3 regions of the Streptomyces sp. NPDC089424 genome follow, and region 3 is predicted to be linked to each of the others. Evidence: riboswitches for the same ligand, from Rfam matches in the RefSeq annotation. Region 3 holds a riboswitch; each other region holds the start of a gene.
The links. A riboswitch is a leader RNA that binds a small molecule or an ion and turns the genes downstream of it on or off. The one in region 3 is predicted to bind cyclic di-AMP.
Positions count from the first base shown of each region.

Region 1: another riboswitch for cyclic di-AMP. It lies ahead of ACIP2X_RS19680 (M23 family metallopeptidase); the one in region 3 lies ahead of ACIP2X_RS29640 (M23 family metallopeptidase).
Region 2: another riboswitch for cyclic di-AMP. It lies ahead of ACIP2X_RS35155 (transglycosylase family protein); the one in region 3 lies ahead of ACIP2X_RS29640 (M23 family metallopeptidase).

Region 1 covers NZ_JBIVHU010000004.1:15,468-20,610, reverse strand. Annotated here, with positions in the region: tRNA gene ACIP2X_RS19690 (tRNA-Met) at 129-202, shown strand; gene ACIP2X_RS19685 (PP2C family protein-serine/threonine phosphatase) at 361-1,611, shown strand; cyclic di-AMP (ydaO/yuaA leader) riboswitch at 1,827-2,006, shown strand; gene ACIP2X_RS19680 (M23 family metallopeptidase) at 2,018-3,064, shown strand; gene ACIP2X_RS19675 (PrsW family intramembrane metalloprotease) at 3,176-4,486, opposite strand; gene trmB (tRNA (guanosine(46)-N7)-methyltransferase TrmB) at 4,529-5,143, opposite strand, start outside.
Region 2 covers NZ_JBIVHU010000011.1:100,593-105,735, forward strand. Annotated here, with positions in the region: gene ACIP2X_RS35145 (septum formation initiator family protein) at 1-277, opposite strand, end outside; gene eno (phosphopyruvate hydratase) at 388-1,668, opposite strand; gene ACIP2X_RS35155 (transglycosylase family protein) at 1,965-2,663, opposite strand; cyclic di-AMP (ydaO/yuaA leader) riboswitch at 2,667-2,846, opposite strand; gene ACIP2X_RS35160 (transglycosylase family protein) at 3,053-4,129, opposite strand; gene ACIP2X_RS35165 (cytochrome P450) at 4,275-5,143, opposite strand, start outside.
Region 3 covers NZ_JBIVHU010000008.1:113,207-118,349, reverse strand. Annotated here, with positions in the region: gene ACIP2X_RS29655 (GNAT family N-acetyltransferase) at 1-1,556, opposite strand, end outside; gene ACIP2X_RS29650 (HPr family phosphocarrier protein) at 1,735-2,016, shown strand; gene ACIP2X_RS29645 (GntR family transcriptional regulator) at 2,196-2,891, opposite strand; gene ACIP2X_RS29640 (M23 family metallopeptidase) at 3,093-3,857, opposite strand; cyclic di-AMP (ydaO/yuaA leader) riboswitch at 3,870-4,035, opposite strand; gene ACIP2X_RS29635 (M16 family metallopeptidase) at 4,238-5,143, opposite strand, start outside.

The DNA.
Region 1 (5,143 bases), on a different contig from region 3:
ACCAGGCGGGGGTGAGCGGCACCAGGCGGTGTGATCGCACCGCGAGCGCGGAAAGAGCTGGTCGGTGAGGGCGGCGGGAAACCCTGGCGCGGAGCGTCCCGTGCATGGCGTACACTGGTGTCTACCGACGCGGGGTGGAGCAGCTCGGTAGCTCGCTGGGCTCATAACCCAGAGGTCGCAGGTTCAAATCCTGTCCCCGCTACTGAAGGCCCGGGGCCGGAATCCAGATCATGGATTCCGGCCCCGAGTCGCTTCCCGGCACGCTCGCGCCCATCATCCGGTCGGCCCGCCCGGCTGGTAGCGGGCCGCCACTCCAGGAACCCTGGACAGGTGCGGTGACCTGCGTAACGGGAGACGACAGTGCGGCCTGCGGAGGCAGAGGGAGAGGGGCCGTACGCCGGATCCGGCGGCCGCGTCCCCGGCGACCCGGCCCCCAGGGACCCTGCCTCCGTCCCCGGCGACCCGGACGACCTCCCCACGTCGGAGAGCCCGGTACCGCCCCTGCCGCCACCCGAGACACGGCCGATCTCCTATGCCGGCACCTTCGTCCGCGTCCTGCCCGCCCTGCTCCTGGTGATCGGCGGCGGCTACGACTACATGACCCCCCGCGGCTTCACCGGCGCGCCCCTGTTCACCGCCGCCCCGCTGATCGCCGCCCCGCTGCTGTCCCGCCGCGCCACGATCCTCACCGGGGTGGCGGCCGTGCTCGTGGTCCTCGGCCTGGACCTCCGGTTCGACGAGGTCACGGAGGTGGAGTCGCTCACCGAGCTGGCGACCGTGGTCACCGTCTCCCTCCTCGCCGTCCTGATCAACGTGCTCGTCCGGCGCAGCCACGCCCGCCTCGACTCGGCCTGGGAGATCGCCGAGGCCGCCCAGCTGGCGGTGCTGCCGGAGCCGGTCGGGCGGATCGGCGGGTTCGAGATCGCCGCGCGCTACGAGGCCGCCCAGGCCGACGCCTTCATCGGCGGGGACCTCTACGCCGTGCAGGACAGCAGGTTCGGCGTGCGACTGGTGGTCGGGGACGTGCGGGGCAAGGGCATGGGGGCGGTCGCCGCGGTCGCGGTGGTCATCGGGGCGTTCCGGGAGGCGGCCGAGCACGAGACGACGCTGGAGGCGGTCGCGCAGCGGCTGGAGCGGGCGCTGGCGCGTGAGGGCACCCGCCGGGACGGGATCGACGCCTTCGAGGGCTTCACCACCGCCGTCCTCGCCGAGATCCCGCACGACGACGGGGTCGTACGGATCCTCAACCGCGGCCATCCACCGCCCCTGATGCTGCACGCCGACGGCACGGTCAGCACGCTGCCCGCCCGTGATCCGGCGCTGCCGCTCGGGATGGGTGAGCTGGGCACCTGGCCGGACCGTGCGCAGGCGTGCCCCTTCCCGGGCGGGGCGACGCTCCTGCTGTACACCGACGGCCTGTCCGAGGCCCGCGACGCGCACGGCGCCTTCTACGACCCCGCTGCCCGCCTTGCCGGCCGGACCTTTCCCAGCCCCGGCGAACTGCTGCGCACGGTGGCCGAAGAGGTACGCCTGCACAGCGGCGGCGGCACCACCGACGACATGGCGCTGCTCGCGGTCCGGCGGCCGGCCGACGAGTGTCACCCCGGGTGATCGAACGAGAGCCCTCCGCATAACGACTGACACACCGTCAGATGTGGAGATGACTCCGAATGACGGTCAACTCGCCCGATTTTCGCCGTTCATAGACCTGTACGTCCCGACAGAAAGCGTTAATGATCAAGTGGAACAGCTTGGAAATCAGGCCCCGGTTCTATTAACGTCCGATAACGCAGCGCGGTCGTCCCAGCCGTCACAAGAGGCGGCTCCGTGCGCACGCGCCGAATCCCGCGCGAGGCCCTCACCGGCCGCACAAGGGAACCGGGGAACCACCACATTGGGGTGAATCGGGCGTATGTCGCCGTAGCAGTACGGCTGATTTACGCGCGTAGGAGACCTTCCTGCTCCGAACCCGTCAGCTAACCCGGTAGGCGAGAAGGAAGGAAAGGAGCACGCCCACGTGGCGTCCAACCGGCCTGCCCCACAGGCCCCGTTCGTGCCGCAGCAGCGCACCGCCGACGGCACCGACACATTCGTCTACGGCGCGCCGCGCACCGACGAGGGGCCGTGGGAGGAGTGGAATCCCAGCGCGGAGACCCTCCTTCCCGTACGCGGCCGGCATCGTGTCAGCAAGCAGCGCGGCGGCGGACTCGCCCGCAGCTCCACCGTTCTCGGCGTCGGTGTCATAGCCGCGGTCGGCGCGGGCGGCATGGCGAGCGCCAACACCGGCAAGCCGCCGGTGTCGATCTCGATGCCCGACCTGCCGAACGTCGGCTCGCTGATCTCCGACGACGACTCCGGCTCCGCCGACACCAAGACCGCGACCGCTCCGCTCAGCAGCCTCGCCACGGCCACCGTGGACACCGCGGAGGGCACCACCGACGCCGGTGAGACGCTGCGGGCCCGCATCATCGCGCAGGCCGAGCAGCAGCAGGAGCAGGTCGAGAGCAAGGCCGCCGCGGAGGCCGTGGCCGCCGCCGAGAAGGCCGCCGCCGAGGCCGCCGCCAAGGCGGAGCAGGAGGCCAAGGAGAAGGCCGCCGCCGCCAAGGCGAAGGCCGAGGAGGAGGCCCGGCAGAAGGCCGAGGCCGAGCGGCTCGCCGCGCTGGCCAAGCAGTTCACGCTGCCGACCTCGTCGTACACCCTCACCTCCACCTTCGGCCAGGCCGGCGCCCTGTGGTCCTCCGGGTACCACACGGGTCTCGACTTCGCCGCGCCGACCGGTACGCCTCTCAAGGCCGTGCACAGCGGCACCATCACCGAGGCCGGCTGGAACGGCTCGTACGGCTACAAGACCGTGCTGACCCTCGACGACGGCACCGAGATCTGGTACGCCCACCAGTCGTCGATCGGCGTCAGTGTCGGCCAGAAGGTCGCCACCGGCGATGTGATCGGCCGTGTGGGCGCGACGGGCAACGTGACCGGCGCCCACCTGCACCTGGAGGTGCACACCGGCGGCGGTGGCATCGACCCGATGGCCTGGCTGCAGAGCAAGGGCCTCACCCCCTGAGGCTCCCGACCCGGGTCCGACGCGAACTCCGGTGGTCCTGACGGCAACCCCCCGACGTCAGGACTGCCGGTTTTCGTCTGTCCGGGGCGCCCCCGCGCCGCCGTCCTCGCCCTACGTCCGGTACGGGTTGTACGCCGGGTAGGGCGTCGCCGGCCCGTGCACGGGCGCCCAGCCGTGGACCGGCGGCAGCAGCACCGGCACGGGCGGAGCGGTCGCCCGCGCCGCGTACTCCAGGGCCGGGCGGGCGATGTCCCGGCGGTTCCACAGCTCCTGGAGCAGCTCGCCTTCCCGTACGACGAAGTCCGCGCGGGCACGGCCCAGGCGGCCCCGGCGCCGGAGGAAGGCGAGAGACGTGGCGTACGCCTCGTACTGCGCGACCGTGCGGCCCGCCGGTCTGCCGAGGTGGTGGCCGGCGTACTCGCGGGCCAGCCGGCGGGCCCGCATCGAGCCGAGGGCGAACGGCTCGGCGGGCGAGAGCCAGCCGGCGACGACATAGGCCGGTAGTTCCTCACGGACGGTCCGCAGCTCGCGCTGGCGCGTCCAGATCACCAGCCAGGTCAGCAGGCCGAACGCGGGGACCATGAAGCCGCCGTACACCGCGAAGAAGCCGTAGTCGCCGAAGGTCGCCGAGCCGTTCCAGAAGGCGTGCATGCCCATCGCGAGCAGCAGCCCGGCCGGGGGCAGCAGGACGCGGCGCAGTCGCTGGCGTTCCCCGGCGAGGGCGGCGATGCCGAAGCCGATGCCGGTGAGCACCGTGAACAGGGGGTGCGCGAACGGCGACATGATGACCCGCACGAAGAAGGTCGCGGCGGTCACCGAGGCGATGCCGCTGTGACCGGCCAGCTGGTCGGTGCCGAAGGCGGTGCCGAGGTAGAGGATGTTCTCGGTGAAGGCGAAGCCGGTGGCGGTGACGCCCGCTATCACCACGCCGTCCACGATGCCGGTGAAATCGCGCCGCCGGAAGAGGAAGAGCAGCAGGATCGCGGCCGCCTTCGCGGACTCCTCGACGACCGGGGCTATGACCGTGGCGCCCCAGGTGTCCGCGCTGGTCGGGTCGGCGGTCGCGGTCGCTATCCACCGGGTCGCGAAGCTGTTGGCGATGATCGCTACCAGCGCGGCGGCGCAGGCGCCCCAGGAGAAGGCGAACACCAGGTTCCGCCAGGGTCCGGGCTCGACCCGGTCCAGCCAGCGGAAGACGGCTATCAGCAGCGGCACGGGCAGGATCGCGAGGCCGAGTCCGACGAGGAAGCCCTCGGTGCCGGTCTGTTCGCGGACCAGGGCGAGGATCACCAGGCCGGACAGGGTGAGCAGCGTGATCAGCGCGCCGTACCGCACCCACCGCCTGTGCCACCAGTGCGCGTGCCGCAGGGTGCCGCCGGCCGGTATGCCGGGGTGCGTCGGGTACGGGGGACTGGTCGCCACGGCATTGACCCTAACGAGCGAGGAGGCGAACGAGGGCAGGTTTTATGGCTGACCTTCGCGGCGCACACGGCGGAAGAGCAGGTCGTTCACCACATGACCCTTCTCCAGGCCCTGCCCCTCGAAACGGGTGCGGGGGCGGAAGCCGGGACGTGGCGCGAAACCTCCGCCGGGCCGGGTGTTCGCGAACGCGGGGTGCGCGGTGAGCACCTCCAGCATCACCTCCGCGTACGGCTCCCAGTCCGTCGCGCAGTGCACGAGCGCGCCCGGCTTCAGACGGGTCGCGGCGAGGGTGAGGAAGTCCGGCTGGATCAGCCGCCGCTTGTGGTGCCGCTTCTTGGGCCAGGGGTCCGGGAAGAAGACGCGCAGCCCGTCGAGGGAGTCCGGGCGGAGCATCTCGCGCAGCAGGATGATCGCGTCGCCGTTGGCCACCCGGACGTTGCCGATGCCGCTCTGGTCGGCCAGGTTGAGCAGATTGCCCTGGCCGGGGGTGTGGACGTCCACGGCGAGGATGTTGGTGTCCGGGTCGGCGGCGGCCATCCGGGCGGTGGCCTCGCCCATGCCGAAGCCGATCTCCAGCACGACGGGGTTGTCGTTGCCGTACAGCTCGGCGAGGTCCAGGACCCGCGAGCCGTCGATGTCCAGTCCCCACAGGGGCCA
Region 2 (5,143 bases), on a different contig from region 3:
TGAGGTCGCGCAGTTCCTCGACCCGCGCCTCGGCCTGCTGCCGCTGCTCCCGCAGGTCGGCGATCTCGGCCCGCTGGGCGACGTACTGCCTTATCGGGTAGGCGAGCGCGACGACGAGGGAGCAGACGACGAGGGCGAGCAGGGCGGCGCGGCCGGTGAGCCGGGAGCGGCGGGCCTGGCGGCGGGTCTGCGACCGGTAGACCCGGGCCGCGGTCTGCTCGCCCAGCAGCCTGAGCCTGGTCGCGGTGGAGAAACGGTCCCGTTCCTTCACGGCCATCTGGCTCTCGCCTCCCCATGCCTGCGTGGTGCACACGCGCGTACGTCCCCGCACACGGTACGGGACCGGGTGCGGGGACGTACGGACGACGCCTCCTACGAGGGCGTCGCTCAGCCCTTGAAGCGGGGGAAGGCGCTGCGGCCGGCGTACACCGCGGCGTCGTCGAGGATCTCCTCGATGCGCAGCAGCTGGTTGTACTTGGCCACGCGCTCGGAGCGGGCCGGGGCGCCGGTCTTGATCTGACCGCAGTTGGTGGCGACGGCGAGGTCGGCGATGGTGACGTCCTCGGTCTCACCGGAGCGGTGCGACATCATGCACTTGAAGCCGCTGCGCTGGGCGAGCTCGACGGCGTCCAGGGTCTCGGTCAGGGAGCCGATCTGGTTGACCTTGACGAGCAGGGCGTTGGCGGCCCCGTCCTCGATGCCACGGGCCAGGCGCTCCGGGTTGGTGACGAACAGGTCGTCGCCGACGAGCTGGACCTTGTCACCGAGCTTCTCGGTGATGGTCTTCCAGCCCTCCCAGTCGTCCTCGAACAGCGGGTCCTCGATGGAGACCAGCGGGTACGCGTCGACGAGCTCCGCGTAGTACTCGGTCATCTCGGCGGCCGAGCGGTCCTTGCCCTCGAAGGTGTAGACGCCGTCCTTGTAGAACTCGGACGCGGCGACGTCGAGGGCGAGGGCGATCTGCTCGCCCGGGGTGTAGCCGGCCTCCTTGATGGCCTCGAGGATGAGGTCGAGGGCCTCACGGTTGGAGCCGAGGTTCGGGGCGAAGCCGCCCTCGTCGCCGAGGCCGGTGGCCAGGCCCTTGCCCTTCAGCACCTTCTTGAGGGTGTGGTAGACCTCGGTGCCCCAGCGCAGGGCCTCGGAGAAGGACTCCGCGCCGATCGGGGCGATCATGAACTCCTGGATGTCCACGTTGGAGTCGGCGTGCGAGCCGCCGTTCAGGATGTTCATCATCGGCACCGGCAGCAGGTGCGCGTTGGGGCCGCCCAGGTAGCGGAAGAGCGGCAGGTCGCTGGCCTCGGAGGCGGCGTGGGCGACGGCGAGCGAGACGCCGAGGATGGCGTTGGCGCCGAGGGAGCCCTTGTTGTCGGTGGCGTCCAGGTCGAACATCGCCTGGTCGATCAGGCGCTGCTCGGTGGCGTCGTAGCCGACGAGCTCCGGGCCGATCTGCTCGATGACGGCCAGGACGGCCTTCTCGACGCCCTTGCCGAGGTAGCGGTTGGGGTCGCCGTCGCGGAGTTCGATGGCCTCGAAGGCGCCGGTGGAAGCGCCGGACGGAACGGCGGCACGACCCGTGCTGCCGTCGTCGAGGCCGACCTCGACCTCGACCGTGGGGTTGCCTCGGGAGTCCAGGATTTCCCGGGCTACGACGACGTCGATGGACGGCACGAGCATCTCCTTCGTGGATGTGACGCGATGAGCAGGACCGCGGCGGCTCTGCGAGACGAGCCTAACCGGCTCCGTGCGATCGGCCAGCCGGTCGCCCCTCTCATGGACCGAACCGAGAGTAAATTGTTTCCGAACGAAACAAAGACGGGGGTGCACCGCACGGCGAGCGGCACACGAAAAAGCCCCGCCCCGGTGCGTACGGGGGAAGACGCACCGGGGCGGGGAGCCCGTGGGGACGGGGGGGGGTGACCCTCACGGGAGCCAGGGGGCCTCCGGCGGGTCGGCGGCGGACCGTTCTACTTCAGGTGCAGCTGCTGACCCGGGAAGATGAGGTCGGCGTCCTCGACGATGTCCTTGTTCAGCTGGAACAGCTTCTCCCAGCCACCCTTGACGTCGTGGTCGGCGGCGATGGTGCTGAGGGTGTCACCCTCGACGACCTTGTACTCGCCGTCGCCCTTCTTCACCTTGTCGCCGGTCGGCGTGGTGACGGTCTCCTTCGCGGCCGGACGCTCCGCGGAACGCGAAGCCGGCTGCTCCTCGGTCGCGCGCGTCTCGGTGCCGGTGCTCTGCGACTCGTCGGCGGCGGAGCCGCTGCCGGCGGAGCCGCCGCCGGTGTAGGTGGCGTTCGACAGGCCGGTGCCGCAGACCGGCCAGGCGCCCTTGCCCTGACCCGCGAGCACCTTCTCGGCGATCTGGATCTGCTGCTCCTTGGAGGCCTGGTCGGCCGTGCCGGCGAACTGCGTGCCGCCGTACGCGGCCCAGGTGGAGGCGGAGAACTGCAGACCGCCGTAGTAACCGTTGCCGGTGTTGATGGACCAGTTGCCGCCGGACTCGCACTGGGCGACGGCGTCCCACTCGGAGGCCGTGGCGGCGGAGGCGCTGCCGGCCGCCATCAGCGGGGCGGCGACGGCGGCGGCGCCGGTGACGCCGACGGCGGCGATGGCGCGAACGGTCCTGGACGCACGACGGTGCTTGCCCTTGCTGGAAAACAGCATGGTTGATCCCCTCACCGACGCCTGCGAGGTGAGCTGTCGGGTTCGGGCCGGTTGAGTTGCCCGGCCACACCTCACTGGGAGGCGTGGCTTCACCCCAAGCCGGTTCCGGCGCTGAGTCTCCTCAACTGCCGGGTCCGGCACCTACCTTGGGTCCCCCGCTCCTGCCTACGGCGCTTGACGCGACGACTGTTCCCGGAGGGCCGCTGGCAGGATTCGGCGTTGCGGCACCCGGGGCTCGTGGTGACGAGCGGTCATGACCGTAGACAGGCGATCGACGGAATTTCAAAGACGATCAGGGCTTCTGAGACTCATCCCACACTTTCGCCAAATCGGACATTCGACTCGAAGTGTGACGTGAACTCCCGCTGTTCCCGGGCCGTTTCCCGCCCCTACCTGCCGGCCGACTCCGCGCCGACATCCAGCGACTGACCGGGGACGATGTGGTCGGGGTCGCCACCGAGGGCGTCCTGGTTGACGACGTACAGCGCGGCCCATCCACCCTGCACGCCAAGGGAGTCGGCGATGTCCCAGAGGGTGTCGCCGTCCCGGACCGTGTACGCGTCGTCGAGGCCCGGACGCCCGGCGGCACCGTCCCGCGAGGCGTGCCGCCCCGAGGAGCCGCCGGCGCGCTCGCCGTCCTCGTCCGCACTGCCTCCCCGGTGCTTGCCGGTGCCGAGGAGGCCCGTGTCGGTGAGGTCCGAGGCGCTCGGGGTGCTCGAAGGCACGCCCGAAGGCGAGGAACTTGAGGGGGATTCGCCCGATTCGGGGGATTCGCTGGAACCGGTGGACTCGCCGGAGCCGGGCGAGGTCGAGCCCTCGGCACCCGGGGAGCTGGAGCCGCCGGACGGGGTGGATTCGCCGGATTCCGAAGGGTTCGCGGAGTTCGTGGGCGTGCGGGACTCCCCGGCACCCCGGGAGCTGCCGGACCCCTTCGCGTCACCGTCCCGGTCGGAGGCACCGGAGGAGGTGTGACCGGACGAGTTGGACAATCCGAGCGAGTTGGACAGACTGCCCGTATCGCTGCTTCTCGTGTACGACGGCGTACTGGACGCGTCACCGACCACACCCGTGTCGACGGTGGCCGACTCGGAGTCCGCCTCCAGCCCCACCAGCGGGCCGCAGGTAGCCCAGGCGCCGACGCCCTGGTCCTCGAGGACCTTCTCGGCGACGGCGATCTGCTGCGAACGGCTGGCCAGATCCGCGCTCGCGGCATAGGTGAGGCCGCCGTACTTCTCCCAGTCCCGCTGGGAGAGTTGGAGGCCGCCGTAGGAGCCGTTGCCCGTGTCGGCGCTCCAGGAGCCGCCGGTCTCGCACTCGGCGACCCGGTCCCAGGTCGTCCCGCTGGCCGCGCTCGCACCGGTGGCGGCGAGGAGGGGGAGGGCGATGGCGGAGCCGGTCACGCCGGCCGCGACGACGAGTGCGGGCGCCTGACGGGGGCGACGGTGACGACCGTTCCCGGAGAGCATGCGGGGACCTTTCGCGTGACAGCGGGGACCTGCGCGGCCGGTGAAACCGAGAGGCCGTGCTGAGGGGTGAAGGTATAGGCAGACGATCACTTGTCACAAGTTCATGCCGCGCAGATCACGTGAAGATCACATAGTTGAAAGACCGTCACTTTTCCCGCACAGGCGTGAACTCCACCGGCAGCGTCCGCAGACCTCGCATGATGAGCCCGCCCCGCCAGCGCAGTTCGGCGGGATCCGCGGCGAGCCGCAGGTCGGGGAGGCGGGTCAGGAGGGTGGCCAGCGCGGTCCGGCCCTCCAGACGGGCCAGCGGCGCCCCGAGGCAGTAGTGGAGGCCGTGGCCGTAACCGAGGTGCTGGTTGTCACGGCGGGCGAGATCGAGCGTGTCCGGGTCCGCGAACCGCTCCGGATCCCGGTCGGCGGCGGCAAGCACGACGAGGACCGGGTCGCCGGGTGCGATGTCCTGGCCGCCGATGGTGAGCGGCTGGGTGGCGAACCGCCAGGTGGCGAGTTCGACGGGGCCGTCGTAGCGCAGGAGTTCCTCGACACCGGTCTCCAGCAGGGCCTGTTCGCCGCGGGCCAACGACTCCTGGAGCAGGGCGCGTTGGGCGGGGTGGGTGAGAAGGGCGAAGGTGCCGTTGCCGATGAGGTTCACGGTCGTCTCGAAGCCGGCGAACAGAAGGATGAAGGCCATCGCCGCGGCCTCGTTCTCGGTGAGGTGCTCGCCGTGGTCGGAGGCGCGGATGAGGCCGGAGATGAGGTCCTCGCCGGGGGCGGGCTCGGCGGGGAGGGACTCGCGCTTGCGGTGGATCAGCTCGGCGAGATAGCCGCGCATCCTCTTCACCGAGCGCGCCACCCCGCCGCGGGGGCCCTTGCCGTGCCGGATCATCATGCCCGCCCAGTCCCGGAAGTCGTCCTGGTCCTCGGGCGGGACGCCGAGCAGGTCGCAGATGGCGTAGATGGGGAGCGGGAAGGCGAACTCGTGGATGAGGTCGGCGGAGCCGTTGCCGGCGAACC
Region 3 (5,143 bases):
TTCCCGAGGATCGCCACCCGTGGCCCCGCCGGCAGCGGCTGGCGCGCGAGGAGCAGCCCGGCGTCCACCAGTTCGGTGATCGTGTCCACCCGGATCACCCCGGCCTGCCGCAGCAGCGCGGACACCGTGGCGTGCGGCAGCCGGGTGGCCCGTACCGCGTGTCCCTGCGGCGCCGCGCCCCCGTGCCGCGCGCCCTGGACCACGACCAGCGGTTTCGCCGCCGCGGTCCGCCGCGCGAGCCGGGTGAACTTGCGCGGGTTGCCGATGGACTCCAGGTACATGAGGACGACGTCGGTGTCCGGATCGTCGTACCAGTACTGGAGGGCGTCGTTGCCGGACACGTCGGCACGGTTGCCGGAGGACAGGAAGGTCGACACGCCCGTGTCCCCGGTGACCCCGCCACCGCGCCGGTGCAGCCGGGACAGCAGGGCGATGCCGATCGCCCCGGACTGTGCGAACAGCCCGATCCGCCCGGGCCGCGGCATCTCGGGGGCCAGCGAGGCGTTGAGCCGCACCGCCGGGGAGGTGTTGATGATCCCGAAGGTGTTCGGGCCGATGATCCGCATGCCGTACGCGCGTGCCTGCCGCACGAGTTCACGCTGGCGCTCGCGTCCGTCAGGCCCGCTCTCGGCGTACCCGGCGGAGATCACGACGAGCCCCTGCACGCCGTGCTCGCCGCACTCCGCGACCACGTCCGGGACGTGCTCCGCCGGCACCGCCACCACCGCGAGGTCGACGGTCTCCTCGATGTCCCGCACCGACCGGTGGGCCGGCACCCCGTCGAGTTCCTTCCACCCGTCGGGCAGCGCCCTGTTCACGGCGTACAGGCGGCCGGTGAACCCGGCCGCCCGGAGGTTGCCGAGCACGCTGCGGCCCACTCCCCCGGGCGTGCGCCCGGCGCCGACGACGGCGATCGAACCGGGCGTCAGCAGCCGCCGTACCGACCGCCCCTCGGCGCGCTGCTCCCGCGCGCGCTGCACCGCGAGCGAGCGGTCGGTGGGTTCGAGGTCGAACTCCAGGCGTACGACGCCGTCCTCGAAGCTGCGCTTCTGGGTGTACCCGGCATCCGTGAACACCTTGATCATCTTGTTGTTGGCGGGCAGCACCTCGGCGGCGAAGCGCCGGATGCCGCGCTCGCGGGCGACGGCGCCGATGTGCTCCAGCAGGGTGGAGGCGACGCCGCGCCCCTGGTGGGCGTCCTGCACCAGGAAGGCGACCTCGGCCTCGTCGGCGGGCGCGGACGCGGCCATGCCGTCGGCGCCGATGCGGTCGTAGCGTACGGTGGCGATGAACTCGCCGCCGATGGTCGCCGCGAGTCCCACCCTGTCCACGAAGTCGTGGTGCGTGAAGCGGTGGACGTCCTTCGCGGACAGCCGCGGGTAGGGCGCGAAGAAGCGGTAGTACTTCGACTCGTCCGAGACCTGCTCGTAGAAGCTGACCAGACGCTCGGCGTCGTCGACGGTGATGGGCCGGATGCGTGCGGTGCCGCCGTCGCGCAGCACCACGTCGGCCTCCCAGTGGGCGGGGTACTCGTGCCGGTCCGACGGGCTCTGCATGGGGCCCAGAGTACGGCTCGCGTACGACAACGGCGCGAGGCAGTCTGTGGAGGGACACGAGCCGGAGCGAGGCCGCGTTCCGGCGCCGCCCGGGGCGGGACGCAGGGCCCGTCGGGGCATGCTCCACGATATGGGAAACTGGTCTAGACAACCCTGAACACCTGAAGGGCAGCATCACATGGCTGAGCGCCGCGTCAACGTCGGCTGGGCCGAGGGTCTCCACGCCCGCCCCGCATCCATCTTCGTCCGAGCCGCCACGGCCGCAGGCGTCCCGGTGACGATCGCCAAGGCGGACGGCAACCCCGTCAACGCGGCCTCCATGCTGGCGGTCCTGGGTCTGGGCGCCCAGGGTGGCGAGGAGGTCGTCCTGGCCTCCGACGCCGAGGGCGCGGACGCCGCGCTCGACCGCCTGGCCAAGCTGGTCGCGGAGGGCCTCGAGGAACTCCCCGAGACCGTCTGAGCCCGCCCACGGCATTTCCGAAGCCGCGTCGCCTCTTTCCGGGCGGCGCGGCTTCGCCGTTCTCCGGCGCACCCGGTCGGTTTTTCGCACCACGGATCGCCCGAATTCAGGGCATGCCGAAAAGGACAGCGGAAATTGCACCGCCGCCGAATATCACTTCTTTGTATACGGCGCTCGTGTTAATGCCGCAGGCCCGACATGTTTACGGCATGTTGCGAAGTCCTCACACGGTCCCCGCGGTCTCCGACGCCAGGAAATCGGAGCCGGTGCGCGCCGGTCGCGCGCTCGGCGTGCAGCGCCGTGACCGCGCGCGCCCGTTCACCGTCGCCGCGCGCCACCGCGTCCACGATCGCGCCGTGCTCCGACCAGGACTCGACGGGGCTGAGCGGCGCCTCCACGGAGTACATCCAGGCGATCTTGTGCCTTAGCTGGGTCAGCATCGCGATCAGCGCGGGGCTGCCGGAGGCCTGGGCGAGCGTCTCGTGGAACCAGCCGCCCAGGGAGCGCAGATCCTCGCTGCCGCCCCGCCTGGCCCGGTCCTGGCCCAGCCGGACCAGGCCACGCAACACCTTCAGATGGGCCTCGGTACGCCGCTGCGCGGCCCGCGCGGCACCGAGCGGCTCCAGCAGCAGGCGCATCTCCAGCAGGTCGGCGGCCTCCTGCTCGGTGGGCTCCGCCACGCACGCGCCCGCGTGCCGCCGGGTCACCACGAAGCCCTCGGCCTCCAGCGTGCGCAGGGCCTCGCGGACGGGGACGCGCGAGACCCCGTAGCGGCGCGCGAGGAGTTCCTCGGTGAGCCGGCCGCCACGCTCGTAGACACCCGCGACGATGTCGTCCCGGATGGCCGTGCACACCGAATGCGCCGGAACACGCATGACCGACCTCCGCCTTAATCCCCGTGAAACGCCGACGACTGACGTGTGTTCCGCGACTCTATTGCAATGAGCCGGAATTTCCGATGGCGGGCCGGAATCCATGCATATTTTTTGGACATACAGGCGTGCGAAACCAGGCGTGCGAAACACCGAAAGCCCCGGCTCACGGAGCCGGGGCCACGGGAAGCGGGCGATCCGCCGTCAGACGCCGACGCCGTGCGAGCGGAGGTAGGCGACCGGGTCGATGTCCGTGCCGTACTCCGCCGTCGTCCGGGCCTCGAAGTGGAGGTGCGCTCCGGTGACGTTGCCGGTGGCACCGGACAGGGCGATCTGCTGCCCCGGGGTGACCGTCTGGCCCACCGAGACCGAGAACGACGACAGGTGGCCGTACTGGGTGTACGTGCCGTCGTTCATCTTGATCACCACTTGATTGCCGTACGCCCCGCCCCAGCCGGCCTCGACGACGGTGCCGGACCCGACCGCGTACACGGGCGTGCCGCTCGCCGCGTGGAAGTCGACACCGGTGTGGCTGCCGGAGGACCACAGGGCACCGCCGGACCGGTAGCCGGTGGAGACGTAGGAGCCGCTGATCGGCGACACATAGGTGGTGAGGCGCTTGCGCTCGGCCTCGCGGGCGGCGCGCTCCTTGGCCTCGCGGGCCTCCTCGGCCCGCTCCTCCGCGCGCTTCTTGGCGGCGGCCTCGGCCTTCTTCTCGGCCTCGGCCTCCGCGGCCGCCTGCTGCTGGGCGACCGCCTGGGCGTCGATCTGCTCGGCGACCGAGTCGCCGATGGTGATGACCGGGAGCAGGCCGGTCTGCTCGGCCGCGGGCTCGGCGGCGAGCGCGGGAGCGGCCAGGGTGCCGATGACACCGGTGGTGGTCAGGGCCGCGACCCCCGCCGCGCGGGCGGTGGTGCGCTTCATCCGGCTGGGACGACGGTGCTTCCCGGTGGCGCGCGTGAACGCCATGTAGTGGCTGGTCCTTTCCTTCCCTCTCGCCTACCGGGTTAGCTGACGGGTTCGGAGCAGGAAGGTCTCCTACGGACTCCCTCGCCGTGCGCGGGCGTCCGATTCACCCCAGGGACTTCATGGTTGGGTCCCCGGCTCCCCTGGCTCGCGCCGTACGGGGACTCGGCGATGGCTGTCCGGTGCCGCGGGTGCGGCGCACTGCCTGACGGACAGCCCGGATGACGCTAAGCGGGACATCTTTCAATCCCCAAACCCAACCGGGCGTTTGTAGCGCATCCCACAGGCCAGACAGGCAACCTCTCCCTCAATTGGGACATAAAGGGGCCCTGGTGACGCATCCGTCACCAGGGCCCCTGCACGCGCGTGCCGTGCGCAGGCCCCTACTCGGCTGACACGACCGTGACTTCGCCGATGCCGAGGGCCTCCACGGGCTCCTTGATCTGCGCCGCGTCGCCCACAAGAATCGTCACCAGACGGTCCGCCGGGAAGGCGCTGACGACGGCCGCGGTGGCCTCGACGGTGCCGGTCGCCGCCAGCTGCTGGTACAGCGTCGCCTGGTAGTCGTCGGGGAGGTGCTGCTCGACCTGGTCGGCCAGCGTCCCCGCGACGGCCGCGGCGGTCTCGTACTTGAGCGGTGCCACCCCGACGAGGTTCTGCACGGCGACGTCCCGCTCGGCGTCCGTGAGCCCCTCCGCGGCGAGCGTGCGCAGCACCGTCCAGAGGTCCTCGAGCGCGGGACCGGTGTTCGGCGTGTCCACGGAGCCGCTGATGGCGAGCATCGCGGCACCGCTGCCGTCGGGCGCGGAGCGCAGCACCTGACCGAACGAGCGCACCCCGTAGGTGTAGCCCTTCTCCTCGCGCAGGACGCGGTCCAGACGCGAGGTGAGGGTGCCGCCCAGGCAGTACGTGCCGAGCACCTGGGCCGCCCACACGCGGTCGTGCCGGTCGGGGCCGACGCGGCCGATGAGCAGCTGGGTCTGGACGGCGCCGGGACGGTCCACGATCACCACGCGGCCCATGTCGTCGGCCGTGACCGGCGGCACCGGGCGCGGCTGCGCCTGGGAGCCGGCCCAGGCGCCCAGGGTCTCGCCGAGCAGCACCTCCACGTCGATGTCCGTGAGGTCGCCGACGACCACGGCGGTGGCGGTGGCGGGGCGGACGTGCCGCTCGTAGAAGGCGCGCACGGCAGCGGAGTCGATCTTCGCGACCGTCTCCTCGGTGCCCTGACGCGGGCGGGACATGCGCGAGGTGGCCGGGAACAGCTCCTTGGAGAGCTCCTTGGCGGC